2 regions of the Arthrobacter sp. CDRTa11 genome follow, and region 2 is predicted to be linked to the other one. Evidence: riboswitches for the same ligand, from Rfam matches in the RefSeq annotation. Region 2 holds a riboswitch; the other holds the start of a gene.
The links. Region 2 has a riboswitch for glycine ahead of gcvP (aminomethyl-transferring glycine dehydrogenase). Riboswitches for the same ligand answer to the same signal wherever they lie in the genome.
Positions count from the first base shown of each region.

Region 1: linked by a shared signal. The riboswitch ahead of gcvP (aminomethyl-transferring glycine dehydrogenase) and the one ahead of gcvP (aminomethyl-transferring glycine dehydrogenase) in region 2 are both predicted to bind glycine.

Region 1 covers NZ_CP044532.1:972,497-981,248, reverse strand. The annotation lists gene F8G81_RS04565 (TspO/MBR family protein) at 9-569, shown strand; gene F8G81_RS04560 (L-serine ammonia-lyase) at 576-1,985, opposite strand; gene gcvH (glycine cleavage system protein GcvH) at 2,179-2,562, opposite strand; gene gcvT (glycine cleavage system aminomethyltransferase GcvT) at 2,802-3,950, opposite strand; gene gcvP (aminomethyl-transferring glycine dehydrogenase) at 3,962-6,901, opposite strand; glycine riboswitch at 7,086-7,183, opposite strand; gene F8G81_RS04540 (TetR/AcrR family transcriptional regulator) at 7,316-7,852, opposite strand; gene F8G81_RS04535 (MFS transporter) at 7,921-8,752, shown strand, end outside.
Region 2 covers NZ_CP044532.1:4,559,231-4,567,982, reverse strand. The annotation lists gene F8G81_RS20695 (aminobutyraldehyde dehydrogenase) at 1-581, opposite strand, end outside; gene F8G81_RS20690 (purine-cytosine permease family protein) at 681-2,132, opposite strand; gene speB (agmatinase) at 2,129-3,127, opposite strand; gene F8G81_RS20680 (PucR family transcriptional regulator) at 3,306-4,799, shown strand; glycine riboswitch at 4,903-5,001, shown strand; gene gcvP (aminomethyl-transferring glycine dehydrogenase) at 5,147-8,023, shown strand; gene gcvT (glycine cleavage system aminomethyltransferase GcvT) at 8,035-8,752, shown strand, end outside.

The DNA of each region.
Region 1 (8,752 bases), 1.6 Mb from region 2:
GTTGAAGCATGCAGTTCCTTTCCGGTGAATCTCCGGCACAGCGCCAGCCGCCGGCAGCACAGCAGGAAACGCCTGAACGGGGAACTGTGGCCCAACTCCTGATGCTCCTGCTGTTCCTGGGCACTTCAGCCGCCGTGGCCGGCCTGGGCAGCCTTGCGGTCACTGCAAACGTCAACGGGTGGTTCGCCACTGCCAACATGCCTCCCTGGACTCCGCCACGGTGGATGTTCGGCACCGTCTGGACAGTCCTCTATGCCGCCATGGCGGTGGCGGCGTGGCTCGTCTGGCGACGCGGGACCAGCCTCTCCAGCAGGCCGTTGAAACTGTACTGGCTGCAGCTCGCCTTGAACCTGGCCTGGACACCGCTCTTTTTCGGCCTCTACCCCGTGCTGGGGCCGCTGGCGCTATGGCTTGGGCTGGCGGTCATCGTGGCCCTGATTGTGGCGCTGACCTTTATGGTTCTGAATTTTGGCCCCATCAGCACCTCCGCCGGACTCCTGCTGCTGCCCTACCTGTCCTGGGTAATCTTTTCCGGAACCCTTAACGCCTGGGCGGCTGTCCACAACTGATCCGGCTCAGCACTCCACAACATTCACGGCGAGGCCGCCCATGGCTGTTTCCTTGTATTTTGAGCTCATGTCCTTGCCGGTCTCGCGCATGGTGATGATGACCTCGTCGAGCGACACCCGGTGCGAACCGTCGCCCCAGAGCGCCATCTTGGCGGCGTTGATTGCCTTGGCGGCCGCGATGGCGTTGCGTTCGATGCAGGGAACCTGGACCAGTCCGCCGATCGGATCGCAGGTCAGGCCAAGGTTGTGCTCCATCGCGATTTCCGCGGCATTCTCTACCTGGGCAGGGGTCCCGCCCATCACCTCGGCCAGGCCTGCAGCGGCCATGGAGGACGCCGAGCCCACCTCACCCTGGCAGCCCACCTCCGCGCCGGAGATGGACGCCTGCTCCTTGTACAGGACCCCGATGGCCCCGGCGGTGAGCAGGAACTTCACCACAACGTCATCGCGGTCCTGCTGGCTGGCGTTCTCCATGCCCGGCGCGAAATGCAGGGCGTAATACAGCACGGCCGGAATGATGCCCGCTGCTCCGTTGGTTGGCGCGGTGACCACCCTCCCGCCGGTGGCGTTCTCCTCGTTGACCGCCAGGGCGATCAGGTTCACCCACTCCTGCCAGTACTTGGGATCACGGTCCTTGTCTTCCTTCAGAAGGCGGTCATGCCAGTCCGGTGCACGGCGGCGGACCTTCAGCCCGCCCGGCAGCAGGCCTTCGCGCTTAAGGCTGACCTGGACGCAGCTTTCCATCACCGAGTAGATATGGAGCAGGCCCTCGCGGATCTCGTCCTCGGACCGGGAGGCCCGCTCGTTGACGAGCATGACTTCGCCGATGGACAGGCCCTTGGACTGGCAGTGGCCCAGCAGTTCAGCGGCGGTCCTGAACGGCAGCGGAAGCTCTTTCTTGGACTCGTCGAGTTCCTGCTGTGCCGCGTCCTCCTCGCCTTCGCGGACGATGAACCCGCCGCCCACCGAGTAGAACGTGGCCGTGTGCAGGACCTCGCCCCCGGCGTCGGAGACGGTGAACGTCAGACCGTTGGTGTGCCTGGGCAGGATGGTCAGCGGCCGCAGCACCATGTCCTGCACCCCGTACCGAAGGGGCACACCGTGTCCATCAGCGCCGGCCAGCTGCAGTACCCCGGTCTCCGCGATAGCGGCCAACCGTTCCTCCACCTCATCGGGCAGGATCAGCTCGGGATGGAACCCCTCCAGCCCCAGGAGGATGGCTGTCATGGTGCCGTGGCCATGTCCGGTGGCGGCCAGCGAACCGTACAGATCCACCCGGAGGCCGGCCACGCGGTCCAGCACACCGGAGGATTTGAGCTCGCCGGCGAAAACCGCACCGGCCCGCATTGGGCCCACGGTGTGGGAACTTGAGGGTCCTATTCCGATGGAAAAAAGGTCAAAGACTCCAACGGCCATGGTGATTCCTTACTGGGCTTGCGTGGTCCGGCAGTTGGTCCTGCCGGAGGCTGTGCGGCCACCTGGTGGGCGGCAGTACTGCCGGATGTACGACGCCGGACGGCAGCTTTTGGCGGGCCGCCGGCGTCGTGATCCGTACTTCTGTCATACGGGTCTTAGCGGAGGTTGGCAACCATCCGTGATCCGTGGAAGCTCACAGTTCGCCGCCGTTTTTGGAGGCGTAGTCCTGGGCGGAAAGAAGCGGGCCCTCAGATTCGGCGGCAACCTTGAAGAGCCAGCCGGCGCCGTAGGGGTCGCTGTTGATAAGCGCAGGGTCATCGACGACGGCGGGATTGATTTCCGTAACTTCGCCGGTCACCGGGGCGTACAGGTCCGAGACGGACTTGGTGGACTCAACTTCCCCGCAGGTTTCCCCCGCCGTCACGGCTGAACCGACCTCCGGCAGGTCCACATACACGATGTCACCGAGGGCATCGGTGGCGACGGCGGAAATCCCAATCGCCACAACGTTGCCACCCTCACGGGCCACCCACTCATGCTCGTCGGAGTACTGCAGTTCGGCGGCAACTTTTGCCATGTGTTTTTCCTTAATTAGTGTGTGAAAAGTGAGAGAGCATCGACTCAAACCACGCGAAAAGTGAGAGAGCGTCCGCCCAAACACTGCGTTAAGTGAGAGAGCGTCCGCCCAAACACTGCGTTAAGTGAGAGAGCGTCCCGGGCCGGCAGAGCCGGACTTTTCGAAAGCGTGCGTCAGAGCGACGAAGGAGCAGCACGCGTGAAAAGCCCGGTCTGCCGGACCGAGCCCGGACCGAGAAGCTACTTTTGGCGCTTGTAGAACGGAAGTGCGACGACTTCGAACGGCTCTGCCTTGCCGCGGAGGTCGATGTCCAGGGAGGTGCCGATATCGCTGTGCTCGATGTCCACGTAGGCCATAGCCACGGGGTAGCCAAGGCTGGGTGAAGGCTGGCCGGAGGTGACTTCGCCCACCACGGCGCCGTCCTTGAGGACCGGGTAGTGGCCCCGGCCGGCACGGCGTCCCAGGCCTTTGAGTCCAACCAGCCGGCGGCCGGCGGTGCTGCCGGCGCCTGCTTCCTTCATGGCGGTGAGGGCGGCCTTGCCCACAAAGTCGCCTTCCTTGGAGAGCGCGACGACCGGTCCCAGCCCGGCGGCGAAGGGGTCGCCGTCGAGGGACAGTTCGTTGCCGTAGAGGGGCATGCCCGCTTCGAGGCGGAGCGAATCGCGGGAGGCAAGGCCGGCGGGCACCAGCTCCCCTTCGTCCGCAATGGCGACGATCGCCTGCCAAAGTGCGGCGGCGTCGTCGCTATTGATGAAGATCTCGAAGCCGTCCTCACCGGTGTAGCCGGTTCGGGCCAGCAGGAGGTCCTGGCCGGCTCCGGCCACGAGGAAGGGAACCTCGACGGCGGCGTAGTACTTGAGCCCGGTGACCAGGTTGTGCTGGGCGGCGGGGACCAGGCGGAGGAGGAGCTCCTCCGCTTTGGGGCCCTGGACAGCGATCAGGGAGGTGTCCGCGGAGACGTCCTCCACCATGACATCGAAGTTCGCTGCACGGTCAGCAAGTTGGGCTGCCACCGTTTTGGCGTTGCCGGCGTTGGGGACAACCAGGAACACGTCGGTGCCATCGTCGGCAACCGGGCGGCGGTAAACGATGAGATCATCGATGATGCCGCCGTCTTCGTTGCAGATCAGCGAATATTTGGCTTTGCCCACGGCCATGGCCGAGATCTTGCCCACCAGCGCGTAGTCGAGGAACGCGGCGGCATCCGGGCCAGTGACCCAGACTTCGCCCATGTGGGACAGGTCAAAGATGCCGGCTGCCTTGCGGACGGCGTGGTGCTCCGCCAGCTCCGAGCTGTACTTGAGCGGCATCTGCCAGCCACCGAAGTCGGTGAAGGAGGCGCCGAGTTTCTTATGCTCTTCATAGAGCGCTGTGTAGTTCTCAGTCATCGAAGGAATCCTTAGTTTTCGAACTCGGAAAGCGGCGGGCAGGAGCAGACCAGGTTACGGTCGCCCGCGGCGCCGTCGATGCGGCCCACAGGCGGGAAGTACTTGTCCTGTCTGAGCGTGTGAACCGGGAAGACTGCCTGTTCGCGCGGGTAGGCACGGTCCCAGTCGCTGCTGATGGCGGCCGCGGCGGTGTGCGGGGCATTGCGCAGCGGGCTGTCCGCGACCGTGAAGTCGCCGTTGGCCACCTGGTCGATTTCCGCGCGGATCGAGATCATCGCGTCGATGAACCGGTCCATCTCGCCGAGGTCCTCGGACTCGGTGGGCTCCACCATCAGAGTGCCGGCAACGGGGAATGCCAGGGTGGGGGCGTGGAAGCCGTAGTCGATGAGGCGCTTGGCCACGTCCTCCGCGGTGACGCCGGTGCGGGCCGTCAGTTCGCGGAGGTCAAGGATGCATTCGTGCGCCACGAGGCCGCCTTCTCCTGTGTAGAGCACGGGGAAGAAGTCGTTGAGGCGGGCAGCGATGTAGTTGGCGGCAAGGAGCGCCGACTTCGTGGCCTCGGTCAGGCCTTGGCCGCCCATCAGCTTGACGTAGGCCCAGGAGATGGGGAGGACGCCGGCCGAGCCGTACTTGGATGCCGAAATGGGGACGTCGTTGCCTTCGGTCCAGGTGGCCGCGTTGCCCGGCATAAAGGGCGCCAGGTGTGCCTTCGCCGCCACCGGGCCCACGCCGGGTCCGCCGCCGCCGTGCGGGATGCAGAAGGTCTTGTGCAGGTTCAGGTGCGAGACGTCGCCGCCGAACTTGCCCGGCTGGGCGAGGCCGACCAGGGCGTTCAGGTTGGCACCGTCGATGTACACCTGGCCGCCGGCAGCGTGAACAGCGTCACAGACCTCGCGGACGTCGGCGTCGTACACACCGTGCGTGGACGGGTAGGTGATCATGATGCAGGAGAGCGCGTCCTTATTGGCGTCGATCTTCGCGTAGAGATCGGTGTGGTCGATGGTGCCGTCCGCTGCGGTGGCCACCACTACCACCTTCATACCCGCCAGCACGGCTGAGGCTGCGTTGGTGCCGTGCGCCGAAGCGGGAATCAGGCACACATTGCGCTGGTCATCGCCGCGGGAACGGTGGTAGCCACGGATGGCCAGGAGGCCGGCCAGCTCACCCTGGGACCCGGCATTCGGCTGGATGGACACCTGGTCGTAGCCGGTGATCTCGGTCAGCTGGGCTTCCAGGTCCGCGATCAGTTCGCGCCAGCCTTCGGTCTGGGAGTCGGGGGCGAAGGGGTGGATGGAGGCGAACTCCGGCCAGGAGATGGCTTCCATCTCAGCCGTGGCGTTCAGCTTCATGGTGCAGGAACCCAGTGGGATCATGGTGCGGTCCAGCGCCAGGTCCCGGTCGGACAGCTTGCGGATATAGCGCAACAGCTGCGTCTCGGAACGGTGGGTGCTGAACACCGGGTGCTGCATGTACTCGGAGGAACGTTCGACGGCGGGGTCCAGTGCGAAGGCTGCGTCGCCGCCGTCGGTGGCCGAAACACCGAATGCCTCCAGCACCTGGGCGGCGATTTCCGGCGTGGTGGTTTCATCCGTGGAGAAGCCCACTGTGTCGGCATCGATGCTGCGAAGGTTGATGCCCTTGGCTTCGGCCGCGGCAACAATCCCGGCAGCCTTGCCCGGTACGGAAACCGTGACGGTGTCGAAAAAGCTGGTGTGCAGGACGTCAAGCCCGGCTGCGCTCAGTGATGCGGCAAGGGTCCTGGCGTGGGTGTGCGCAGCCAGGGCGATCGCCTTGAGCCCTTCCGGACCATGGTAAACGGCGTACATGGAGGCCACGATGGCCAGCAGCGCCTGGGCTGTGCAGATGTTGGAGGTGGCCTTTTCGCGGCGGATGTGCTGCTCGCGGGTCTGCAGGGCAAGACGGTACGCGGGAACGCCGGCGTTGTCCTTCGAGACGCCCACCAGGCGGCCAGGCATGGAACGCTCAAGGCCCTTCTGCACGGCCATGTAGGCGGCGTGCGGTCCGCCGTAGAACAGGGGGACGCCGAACCGCTGGGCTGAGCCAACGGCGATGTCGGCCCCCTGCTCACCGGGAGGCGTGATCAGCGTCAGGGCCAGGAGGTCGGCAGCCACGGTGACCAGCGCGCCGCGTTCCTTGGCGTCGGCAATAACGGAGCTGTGGTCGAAAACCCGGCCGGAGACGCCGGGCTGCTGGAGCACCACGCCGTTGATAACGCCGTCGGGAAGTCCCTTGGCGAGGTCAGCCACCTGGACCTCAAAGCCCAGTGCCGCGGCGCGGCCTTTCACAATGGCGATGGTCTGCGGGAGGCAGTCGGCATCCAGGACGGTTTTCCCGTCGCGGGCGCCTGCGTTCTGGCCCGTGGCCTTATTTGCCCTGCGCATCATCAGCACGGCTTCGGCCACGGCGGTGGCTTCATCCAGCAGGGACGCGTTGGCGATGGGCAGGCCCACGAGGTCCTGCACCATGGTCTGGAAGTTCAGCAGCGCCTCAAGCCGGCCCTGCGAAATTTCCGGCTGGTACGGCGTGTACGCCGTGTACCAGGCCGGGCCTTCGAGGATGTTGCGGCGGATCACCGGCGGCGTCACGGTGTCGTAATACCCCTGGCCGATCATCTGCACGGCGGTCTTGTTCTTCGCGGCGAGCTTCCGCAATTCGGCGAGGGTTTCCACCTCGCTCAGGGCGTGGGTGAGCTCCAGCGGCGAGTCCTGGCGGATGTCCTTGGGAACTGCTGTGTCCACGAGTGCATCAACGGAGTCATAGCCAACAGCCTTGAGCATGGCGTCGACGTCGTCCTGGCGGCGTGAGCCGATGTGCCGGTCAACAAAGGATGCGACGGCTGGGAAGGTCGGGGCGAGGGCCGGGCTTGCGGGGGCCTGGGCAGCGGGTGCCGGGCTGGCGGAGGCCGGAGAAACAGTCACGAGGAACTCCATGTACTAAGGCGGCGAGGGTACGCCACATCGATTGGGTTCCTCCCCGCTCTGTATTGGACCTGAGAGTTTCCGCCTGCCCTGCTTCCGCAGGACCCGCTTGCACCGTCGGTGAGCACAGCTGTCCTGGTATTCCGGATGGTTCCGGGACACGCCAGGCGGACTGCCTGCTACTTTCCAGAGTTGCCTCGCCGCGGCGGTACATGGGCCTGTGAGATTCCTGGGGAGGGTTTGCTCCTACGGCGCCTGCTGTACCTACTGGCAGGACTCTCCCGCCGCAGATCAAAGGCTATTCAGTTGGATGATGTTGTTCATGGTGGCCGTTACCGGGCCCACACACGGTCCAATTGTCCTATGCCGTGCGCGTTCGGGCAAATGCCGCGGACCCATCAGGATACGGGCTCAGAGGATACGGACTCAGCTGCGGAGCCGGTCCAGCGCGGCCAGCAGGCCCGCAACGTCGGCCGCCGTCTCTTGGGCAGGAACGGGCCCCACGGAAAGCATGGCGTTGAAGTACAGCCCGTCGCCCATGTACAGCACCGGTTTGGCCATGGCCGCGCCAACGTCGGCGGCAATCTCCCGGAGCCAACGCTGCTGGATTGCCGCGAAGCGCTGACGTGTTTCCTCATGGGCCACCTCGGCGAGCCTGGTGGCAGCAACAATGGCACGGTCAAGGGGTGTATCTGCCCACACCGAAGACCTGATGAAGTACGCGGCCGCTCCCTCATCGGCGGCGGCCATGGCGTCGGCGTCGGCGGCTGCCAGCTCATCCAGCCTGTCCAGCAGCACCTCGATCAGGGCTTCCTTGTTCGGAAAGTGATACAGCAACCCGCCCTTGGAGACTCCTGCCCGCTTAGCGACCGCATCAAGGGTGGCGGCCCGCTCGCCCACCTCGATCAGCAGGGATTCAAAAGCATCGAGAACAGCCTCGCGGGCTACGGGTTTTCTGGCCATGGCTTCAATCATGCACGGTCCCGCCCCCGAAATTGATAACTATACCGTCTGGACGGTACAGTTATGTCATGACCTCGTCCGCAACTTCCCTCCGGAAAGCCCCTGAAGCGCTGGCAAACCAGCTCCCGGCCCGCTCCCGCACGCCCCAGGCACCGGGATCCAAAGCGCCCTGGCGCGACTGGCTTGCCCTGGGCCTGCTGATGTTCCCCGTGCTGCTGATCGCCGTGGACAACACGGCCCTGACGTTCGCCCTCCCGGCGATTGCACGCAGCCTGGAAACCACGGGAGTCCAGCTCCTGTGGATCGTGGACGCTTATCCTCTGGTGCTTGCCGGGCTGCTGGTGGCCATGGGAAGCCTGGGCGACAGGATTGGACGCCGCAGGCTGCTACTGGTGGGCAGCATCGGGTTCGCGCTGGTCTCAGCCGCAACAGCCTTCGCACCCAGCGCCGAGTGGCTGATTGCGGGCCGGGCAGCACTGGGATTCTTTGGTGCCATGTTGATGCCGTCCACCCTGTCGCTGATCCGGAATATCTTTCCGGATCCCAACCGCCGCCGGCTGGCGATCGCCATCTGGGCAGCAGGATTCTCCGGCGGCGCGGCCCTGGGTCCCATCTTTGGCGGCTGGCTAGTTGAACAGTTCTGGTGGGGAGCGGTGCTCCTGGTTGCCGTGCCCATCATGCTTCCGCTGCTGGCGTTCGGCCCCGCCTTCATCCCCGAATCTCGGGATCCCCGGCCCGGCCGCGTGGACGTCCCCAGCATGCTGCTGTCCCTGCTGGTCATGGTCCCTGTGGTCTACGGCATCAAGGAGGTGGCCACCGAGGGCTTCGGCGTCATGCCGCTGGCTTCCGTCACCTTCGGGGTGGCCATGGGATTCGTTTTTGTCCGCCGGCAGCAACGGC
Region 2 (8,752 bases):
GGAATGCGTCCCGCCACGAGTTCGGCAAGTTTCAGGGTGGACAGCGGCGTCTGTTCCGAAGGCTTCATGACGATGCTGTTGCCGGCTGCCAGAATAGGCGCGATCTTCCAGGCAGCCATCAGCAGCGGGTAGTTCCACGGTGTAATGACACCCACCACGCCCACCGGTTCCCGGAGGATCACCGAGGTGTGGCCCGTTGCGTAGTCGCCGCCGGCCATGGACGTCAGCGTGCGGGAGGCGCCTGCCATGAAACGGAACGTATCGATGGTGCTGGTGACGTCGTCCTCGGCCACGGCGCGCGGCTTCCCCGTGTTGGCGGACTCGATGACCTCGAAGGCCTCGCGGTTGGCTTCAATGATGTTGGCAATGAGGTTCAGGACGTCCGCCCGTTCCTTTGGGGTGGTGGCACCCCAGGACTTTTGGGCGCCGACGGCGGCCTGTACAGCAACGTCCACATCATCCGCTGTGCCTGCCGGCACCGAGGCAATGACCTGCTCGGTGCTGGGGTCCACGACCTCGATGAATTGGGTTCCGGATCCGGGGACGAAAGATCCGCTGATGAAATGGCCGGACGGAGGCAAAGGCAGGGCTCCGGTGGTGCTCTGGTCCGGGGAGCGCCGGACCGTGAACGCTGTTGTTTCTACGTGGGCAGTGTTTGTGGGATTCATGACAATTCGCTTTCAGATGAGGTCTGGGGTGAGTGCAGGAGAAGGAACAGGGGCGGCTTCCGTCCTCTGACGGAACACGCGGGCCGCGAAGTAGTAGAGCGGAGCGACCGCCACCAGGCCGACGATCCAGGAGATGTCCACGCCACCCATCGCGGCGGCCAAGGGCCCGGTGTACACGGCGGTTGCGGAGAACGGGACCTGGATCAGGGCGCCTGCTACGTAGGAGCCGATGGCGGTCCAATTGAACCGCCCGTACACCCCGCCGTCGCGCTTGAAGAAGTCCTCAACCCGGTAGTCGCCATGCCGGAGAAGGTAATAGTCCACCAGGTTGATGGCCGTCCAGGGAACCAGCACGTACATCAGGAAGGAGAGGAAGTTCGTGTAAAAAAGGATGAAGTTATCGCGGGCGAACAAGGCGATGGAAACAGCGACGGCGAAGATGATGACCGCCGCGATGCTCCGGGTCTTGGCACGCGGCAACCAGTTCGGCTTGAACGTTTGGCCGATGGTGAGGGTGCACAGGACGCCGCAGTAGAGGTTCATGGCGTTCGAGGCCGCGACGCCCAGGCAGAAGATGCCGACGATGATCAAGGTCCAGGGCTGGAGCATCGCTCCGAGGCTGCCGACGATTTCGACGTCGCCGGCTTCGCTGCTCATGGTCACGGCGAGCGTTCCCACCAGGGCACCGAGGATCATGGGGAACAGCGTTCCCAGGACGCAGCCGGAGTAGGAAGCCCAGAACGCCGGTGCCGAGCCCGTGCCTTGCGGCATGTAGCGCGAATAGTCCGAGACGTACGGGGCGTAGGCGAGCTGCCACAGTGCGGCCACGGAGATGGTCGCCATAAAGCCCACCCAGTTGAAGTTGCCCTGCTCCAGGAAGCTGGCGGGCAGTCCGTGGACCAGCAGGATCCAGCCGAAGGCCAGCAGCAATGCCAGGCCGGCCGCGACGCTCAGGACCCGGGCGTAGGCGTGGATGAGCCGGTATCCGAAGATTGTGGCGATAACGCTGACCACGCCGATGATGATGATGCCGGCATCCACACTGATGCCGGGGCTGACGGCGGCCATGGCTTCGCCGCCAAAGACCAGGTTCGCAGCGAAGAAGCCGACGTACATGATCACCACGATGACCACGATCAGCAGGGCGCCGAAGGAGCCGAACTGGCCGCGCGTCTGGATCATCTGCGCCACACCCAGTTGCGGGCCCTGGGCGGAGTGCAGCGCCATGAAGATGCCACCCACCACGTTGCCGATGATGATGCCCACGACCGCCGGCACAAAGCCGAGGCCGAACACCGTGGTGGCGAGCCCGCCGGTCACGATGGTCATGATCATGATGTTGGAACCGAACCAGATGGTGAACAGGTCCCGCGCCTTGCCGTGGCGTTCGTTGGCCGGGATGGGCTGGATGGTCTTGTCCTCGAGCCGGGGTACCTCAGTTAAGGGGGTGACGGTGGTGCTCATGATGCGTTCCAAGTGGCTTCTTGCAGTTCACGGACAGGGGTAGCCTTGCTGCGGTTAACCATCAGCGCAAGAAGGTCGAAGACCAGGGTGGCCGCGGCCAAGGTGGTGATATCCGCATGGTCGTATGCCGGGGCGACCTCCACGACGTCGGCGCCCACAATGTTGATGCCGTTCAGTCCGCGGAGCAGGGCCAGGAGTTCGCGGGAGTGCAGCCCGCCCATCTCTGGCGTGCCGGTGCCAGGTGCGTAGGCCGGATCCAGGACGTCGATGTCGATGGAGACGTACACCGGGGTGTCGCCGAGCCGCTCCTTCACTTGGGCGATCGCCGCCGGAACACCAATGACGTCCAGGTCTGAGCAACGGATGATCTGGAACCCGAATTCGTGGTCGCGGAGGAAGTCGTTGCGGTCATAGACCGGCCCGCGGATGCCCACATGCATGGACCTGTCCTCCACCAGCAGGCCTTCCTCAAACGCCCGCCGGAAGATGGTTCCATGCGTGACGGGCTGATCGAAATAGGTATCCCAAGTGTCCAGATGGGCGTCGAAATGCAGCAACGCCACCGGGCCATGGACCTTGTTCAGGGCCCGCAGCATGGGAAGGGCGATGGTGTGGTCGCCGCCGATGGAGATCAGCCTCTTGTCCTCGCTGATCAGCGGCAAGGCCTGCTCTTCGATTTCACGGACTGCCCGGCTGATGTCATACGGAGTGCACGCGATGTCGCCGGCGTCCACAACCTGGGCTTCGTACACGGGCTCAACGTCGAGCTCGGGATGATAGCCGGGGCGCAGAAGGCGGGAGGCTTCGCGGACTGCGGCAGGACCGAAACGGGCGCCGGGCCGGAAGGAGGTTCCGCCGTCGAACGGTACGCCGACAATTGCGATGTCGTAGTCCGGGACGCGGTCAATCTGGGGGAGGCGGGCGAAGGTGCCGAGGCCTGCATACCGGGGGACTTTGGTTGCGTCGACAGGGCCGATGGGCTGGTGCGTTGTCATGCCGGGATCCTTGGGTTGAGGGGTGCTCGCCGTTGAGCGGGAAGTAGGTAATTCCATTGTTGGTGACGCGGATCACCGCGGATAGCGCTACATTGACTACAAATGGCCGAGGCGTTTAGACGAATGTCTAAGTACCGCTCCAAGAGGCCCCGGAATCAAGGAACCAGGACGGAATCCGATGGCAATCACCGTTGCCGAACTTGTGGCTGAACCGCAGTTGGGGCTCACCTTCCTCGCGGGTACGGCCGGCCAGGACAACCGCATCACGTGGGCCCACACCTCGGACCTGCCCCGGCTGTGGGAATGGGTCACCGGTGGCGAACTCATGATGACGAACGGCATGTCCATCCCCGCCGATGCCGAGGGGCAGGTGGCGCTCGCAGAGGCCCTGATGGATTCAGGTGCCAGCGCCTTGGCCATCGGCGAGAAGATGCATGCGCCGCCGCTGCTTCCGGAGTTCCTGGAGGCCTGCGACCGGCTCCCGCTGCCGCTGATCAACATCCCCTACCCGTTGCCGTTCATCGCGATCGCCCGCTCGGTTGCTGAGTCTTCCCTGCTCGAAGAGTCCAGGCGCCTGCGGCAGACTGCCCGGGTTTACGATCTGCTGAGAACGGCGGGGGCCTCCGAGAACCATTGGCAGAGCCTCGTCCAAAGATTGGCGACGGAACTGGACGCTGAGCTCTTTGTGGTGGATCACCGCTGCCTTCACCCGTGGCATCCTGACGGACAATCACTGCCGGTGTTCCTCGCGGACGAGTGGGCGCCGCTCTCCGGGCAGGTGTCCCTGGCTGGCAAGAACTTCCAGTGGCATCGGGTCAGGGGCCGCCACGTGTTGACCATGGACATCCCCACCCACGCCAACGCGCTCCTTGTGGTGCTGCCCAGGAGCGAACCGCACCCGGACGCCGTCGTACTTTTGCATGCGGCAACCGTGCTGGGACTCCAGCTTTCGCGCATCGTCCTGTCGCTGGAAGGGCAGCACCGGCTGGCGGGTGAGTTCCTGCTGCAGGCTATAGACGGCCGGCTGGGGACAGCGGAGATGGAAAGCCGGCTGGCGGTTTTTGGCGTCCCGGCGCAGGACTTTATGGTCGCCTCAATCTCCGCGGACGACGGCGCGCAGCTGGCTAACGTCCACATCGAACTTTGGCGTCACGGAATTTCAGCCGCCTCCTTAAGGCGGAACAACAGGCTTCACGTGGTGGTTCCGGCGGATGTGGCCGACGACGTGCTGGTGCACTGTGCCGGGTCCGGCGCCGCGCTGGGCATCAGTGCCCCGACGACGGTTGCCGGCATTCAGCGGGCATTGCAGGAGTCCCTCTGGGCGCTGGGATCGGCCCGCGCCAACAAGCTGGGCCTGGCCCGCTATGCGCAAGGTCCGTCTTGGCTGGGGCTGACCGGCTTTGAGGAAGGAACTGCCCTGGTCCGGCGCCTTTTGGGCCCGATTTTTGACTACGAGCAGAGCCAGGAAGGCGATCTGATAGTCACGCTGAGGACGTATCTGGACTCGCAGCGTTCGTGGCAAAAGACGGCCGCTGCCCTGTTCGCGCACCGGCAAACCATCATTTACCGGATCCGGAAAATCGGTGAACTGACGGGGTTGGACATGGGTGAAACGTCCACGGTTGCCCAGTTGTGGTTCGCGCTGCAGATTCACGAGGCGATGCGGAGCTAATCCGCCGCCAAGTCTCTGGCCAGTCAAACCTGGCCTTGCGTACTTGCAGAAATACCCGCTATGGTGTGAACCGTGCCACCCCTCAAGGGTGGCGCAACGCTTTTGAACTGCGGCGGGAGAGTCCTGCCGGTACATCCAGTCAGGCGCCGTAGGAGCAAATCCTCCCCAGGAATCTCTCAGGCCCATGTACCGCCGCGGCGAGGCAACTCTGGAAAGCAGTCCGATAATCGGGCTCACCGACGGTGCAAGCAGAACACAATCTGCGGAATCTCTCAGGTCCAATACAGAGCGGGGAGGAACCCACATCATCGTGGCGCTCACTGGGCGCCTGAATCATGGAGTTCCTCTTGACTGTTCAATCAACCCCCACCGCTTTCGCGGACCGGCACATCGGCGCCCGGCGCCAGGCCGACGTTGACACCATGCTCAAGGCAATCGGCTACGACTCCGTAGACGGCCTGGTAGACGTGGCCGTCCCCGATTCCATCCGTCAGTCCTCACCCTTGACTCTTCCAAGCGGCACGGACGCGCTCAGCGAAGTTGAGGTCCTGGCCGAACTGCGCCGGCTCGCCGCCAAGAACAAGACCGCCATCCAAATGATCGGCCAGGGCTACTACGACACCGTCACGCCGCCGGTCATCCGCCGCAACATCCTGGAAGCTCCGGCCTGGTACACCGCGTACACGCCGTACCAGCCCGAAATTTCGCAGGGCCGCCTAGAAGCGCTCCTGAACTTCCAGACCATGGTGCAGGACCTCACCGCACTTCCGGTGGCCAACGCTTCCCTGCTGGATGAGGCAACGGCCGTGGCCGAGGCCGTGCTGTTGATGCGCCGGGCCAAGAAGTCCAGGTCCGCCGCCGCCGGCAAGACAGTCCTGGACGCTGACTGCCTCCCGCAGACCATCGCCATCGTGAAGGGCCGCGCTGAGGCACTTGGCTTTGAGGTGGAGATCGCGGACCTGAGCCAGGGCTTGCCCGACGGCGACATCAACGGAGTGGTCCTCCAGCAGCCCGGTGTTTCGGGCCGCGTGTTCGATCATTCAGCGGTGATCGCTGCCGCCAAGGAACGCGGCGCACTGGTCACAGTTGCCGCCGATCTGTTGGCGCTGACGCTCATCACGCCCCCGGGCGAGCAAGGTGCCGACATCGCCGTCGGAACGGCACAGCGCTTTGGCGTCCCGCTGTTCTTCGGCGGCCCGCATGCCGCGTACATGGCCGTCCGCGAAGGCATGGAGCGCACGCTGCCGGGCCGCATCGTTGGCGTGTCCAGGGACAACGCCGGGGTGCCTGCCTACCGGCTGGCCCTCCAGACCCGTGAGCAGCACATCCGCCGCGAAAAGGCCACGTCCAACATCTGCACGGCCCAGGCTTTGCTCGCAATCGTTGCCTCGATGTACGCGGTCTACCACGGCCCCGAAGGCCTGACGGCGATCGCCGAAACCGTCCACGGCCACGCCCGGACTCTGGCAACGGCACTCAAGACCGCCGGCCGCGAACTTGTCTCGGAGTCCTTCTTCGACACCCTCACGGTTCGCGTCCCCGGCAAGGCGGACAAGGTCATCGCCGCCGCCGAAGCCCGCGGCATCAACCTGCGGCTCATCGACGCTGACACCGTTGGCGTCTCCGTGGATGAAACCACGACGCCGGATGTCCTGTCCGCAGTGGCAGTCGCCTTTGGCGCCGGTCCCGTGAAGTCCGCTGCCGGCTTTGAGCTGCCGTCCGGCGTTGTGCGTACGTCCGATTTCCTGCAGCACCCGGTGTTCAACACGCACCGTTCCGAGACGCAGCTGTTGCGCTATATCCGCAAGCTGTCCGACCGGGACCTCGCGCTGGACCGCACCATGATTCCGTTGGGCTCCTGCACCATGAAGCTGAACGCCACGGCTGAGATGGAAGCCATCTCCTGGCCGGAGTTCGCCTCCATCCACCCGTTTGCTCCGGACTCCCAGACGGCGGGCTGGCGCGAACTGATTGAAGGCTTGGAAGCGGACCTCACCGAAATCACCGGCTACGACCAGGTGTCCATCCAGCCGAATGCCGGTTCCCAGGGTGAGCTTGCAGGTTTGCTGGCCATCCGCGGCTACCACCTGTCCCGCGGCGACGAGCAGCGCACCGTCTGCCTGATCCCGGCCTCCGCGCATGGCACCAACGCTGCCTCAGCCGTGCTGGCCGGCATGAAGGTTGTTGTGGTGGCCACGGCTGCCGACGGGACCATCGACCACGCAGACCTGACCGCCAAGATCGAGGCGAACAAGGACGTCCTGTCCTGCATCATGATCACCTACCCGTCCACGCACGGCGTGTACGACGCTGACGTCCGCGAGGTCTGCGACGCCATCCACGAGGCCGGCGGACAGGTGTACGTGGACGGCGCCAACCTGAACGCCCTGGTGGGACTGGCCCAGCCGGGCAAGTTCGGCGGCGACGTCTCGCACCTGAACCTGCACAAGACCTTCTGCATCCCGCACGGTGGCGGCGGTCCGGGCGTTGGCCCGGTGGCAGCCAAGGCACACCTGGCACCGTTCATGCCCGGCGACGCGAACAAGGCTTCCTCAGGCGGGGGCGTGGCCATCTCCGCTTCGCGCTTTGGCTCCGCCGGTGTCCTTCCGATTTCCTGGGCGTACGTGAAGCTCATGGGTGGGCAGGGCCTGACCGACGCCACCAAGTCGGCGCTGCTCGCTGCGAACTATGTTGCTTCCCGGCTGGATGAGCACTTCCCCGTTCTGTACACCGGTGCAGGCGGACTCGTGGCCCACGAGTGCATCCTGGACCTCCGCGAACTGACGGCCCGCACCGGCGTCACCGCGGAGGACGTGGCCAAGCGCCTCATCGACTTTGGCTTCCACGCTCCCACGTTGTCGTTCCCGGTTGCGGGAACACTGATGGTGGAGCCCACCGAGTCCGAAGACCTGGCTGAGATCGATCGCTTCATCGAAGCGATGATCATCATCCGCGCCGAAATCGAGCAGGTGGCCAGCGGTAATTTCACTGTGGAGAAGTCGCCGCTGCGCAACGCACCGCACACAGCTGCCGCCGTCGTAAGTTCCGTCTGGGGCCGCGAGTACCCGCGCGAGCAGGCAGCATTCCCTGTCCCGCACCTGAAGCAGGACAAGTACTTCCCGCCCGTGGGCCGGGTGGACGGTGCCGCCGGCGACCGGAACCTTGTCTGCTCCTGCCCTCCCCTCGAAGCGTTCGAGGACACCACAGCAGACCTCGAAAACTAAGGACGCGACTCATGACTGAGAACTACACAGCCCTTTACGAGCAGCACAAAAAAGCCGGCGCGTCCTTCACGGACTTCGGCGGCTGGCAGATGCCCCTCAAGTACGAGTCCGAGCTCGCCGAGCACCACGCTGTCCGCAACGCAGCAGGCCTGTTCGACCTCTCCCACATGGGCGAAGTTTGGGTCAGCGGGCCGGATGCAGCAGCGTTCCTGGACTACGCGCTGGTGGGAAAGCTTTCAGCGGTTGCCGTGGGCAAGGCGAAGTACTCGCTGATCTGCAACACTGACGGCGGCATCATCGATGACCTCATTTCCTACCGTCGCCCGTCTCCCGAAGACGGCGTGGACGAGTACCTTGTGGTCCCCAACGCCGGCAACGCGAAGGTGGTTGCGGCGGCGCTTTTGGACCGTGCGGCCGGCTTTGACGTCGTCGTTCGGGACGCCTCCGCTGAGACGTCGCTGATCGCCGTGCAGGGACCGAACGCGGAAGCGATCCTGCTGACGCTGGTCCCGGCCGGGCAGCACCAGCTGGTCAGGGACCTGAAGTACTACGCCGCGGTTGAAGCGGATATCAACGGGCAGGAGCTGTTGCTCGCCCGCACCGGCTACACCGGCGAAGACGGCTTCGAGATCTACATCCCGAATGTGGACGCAGCCGGCCTTTGGGAAGCGCTGCTCGACGCCGGGGAAAGCCACGGGCTCATCCCGGCAGGCCTCGCAGCCCGCGACT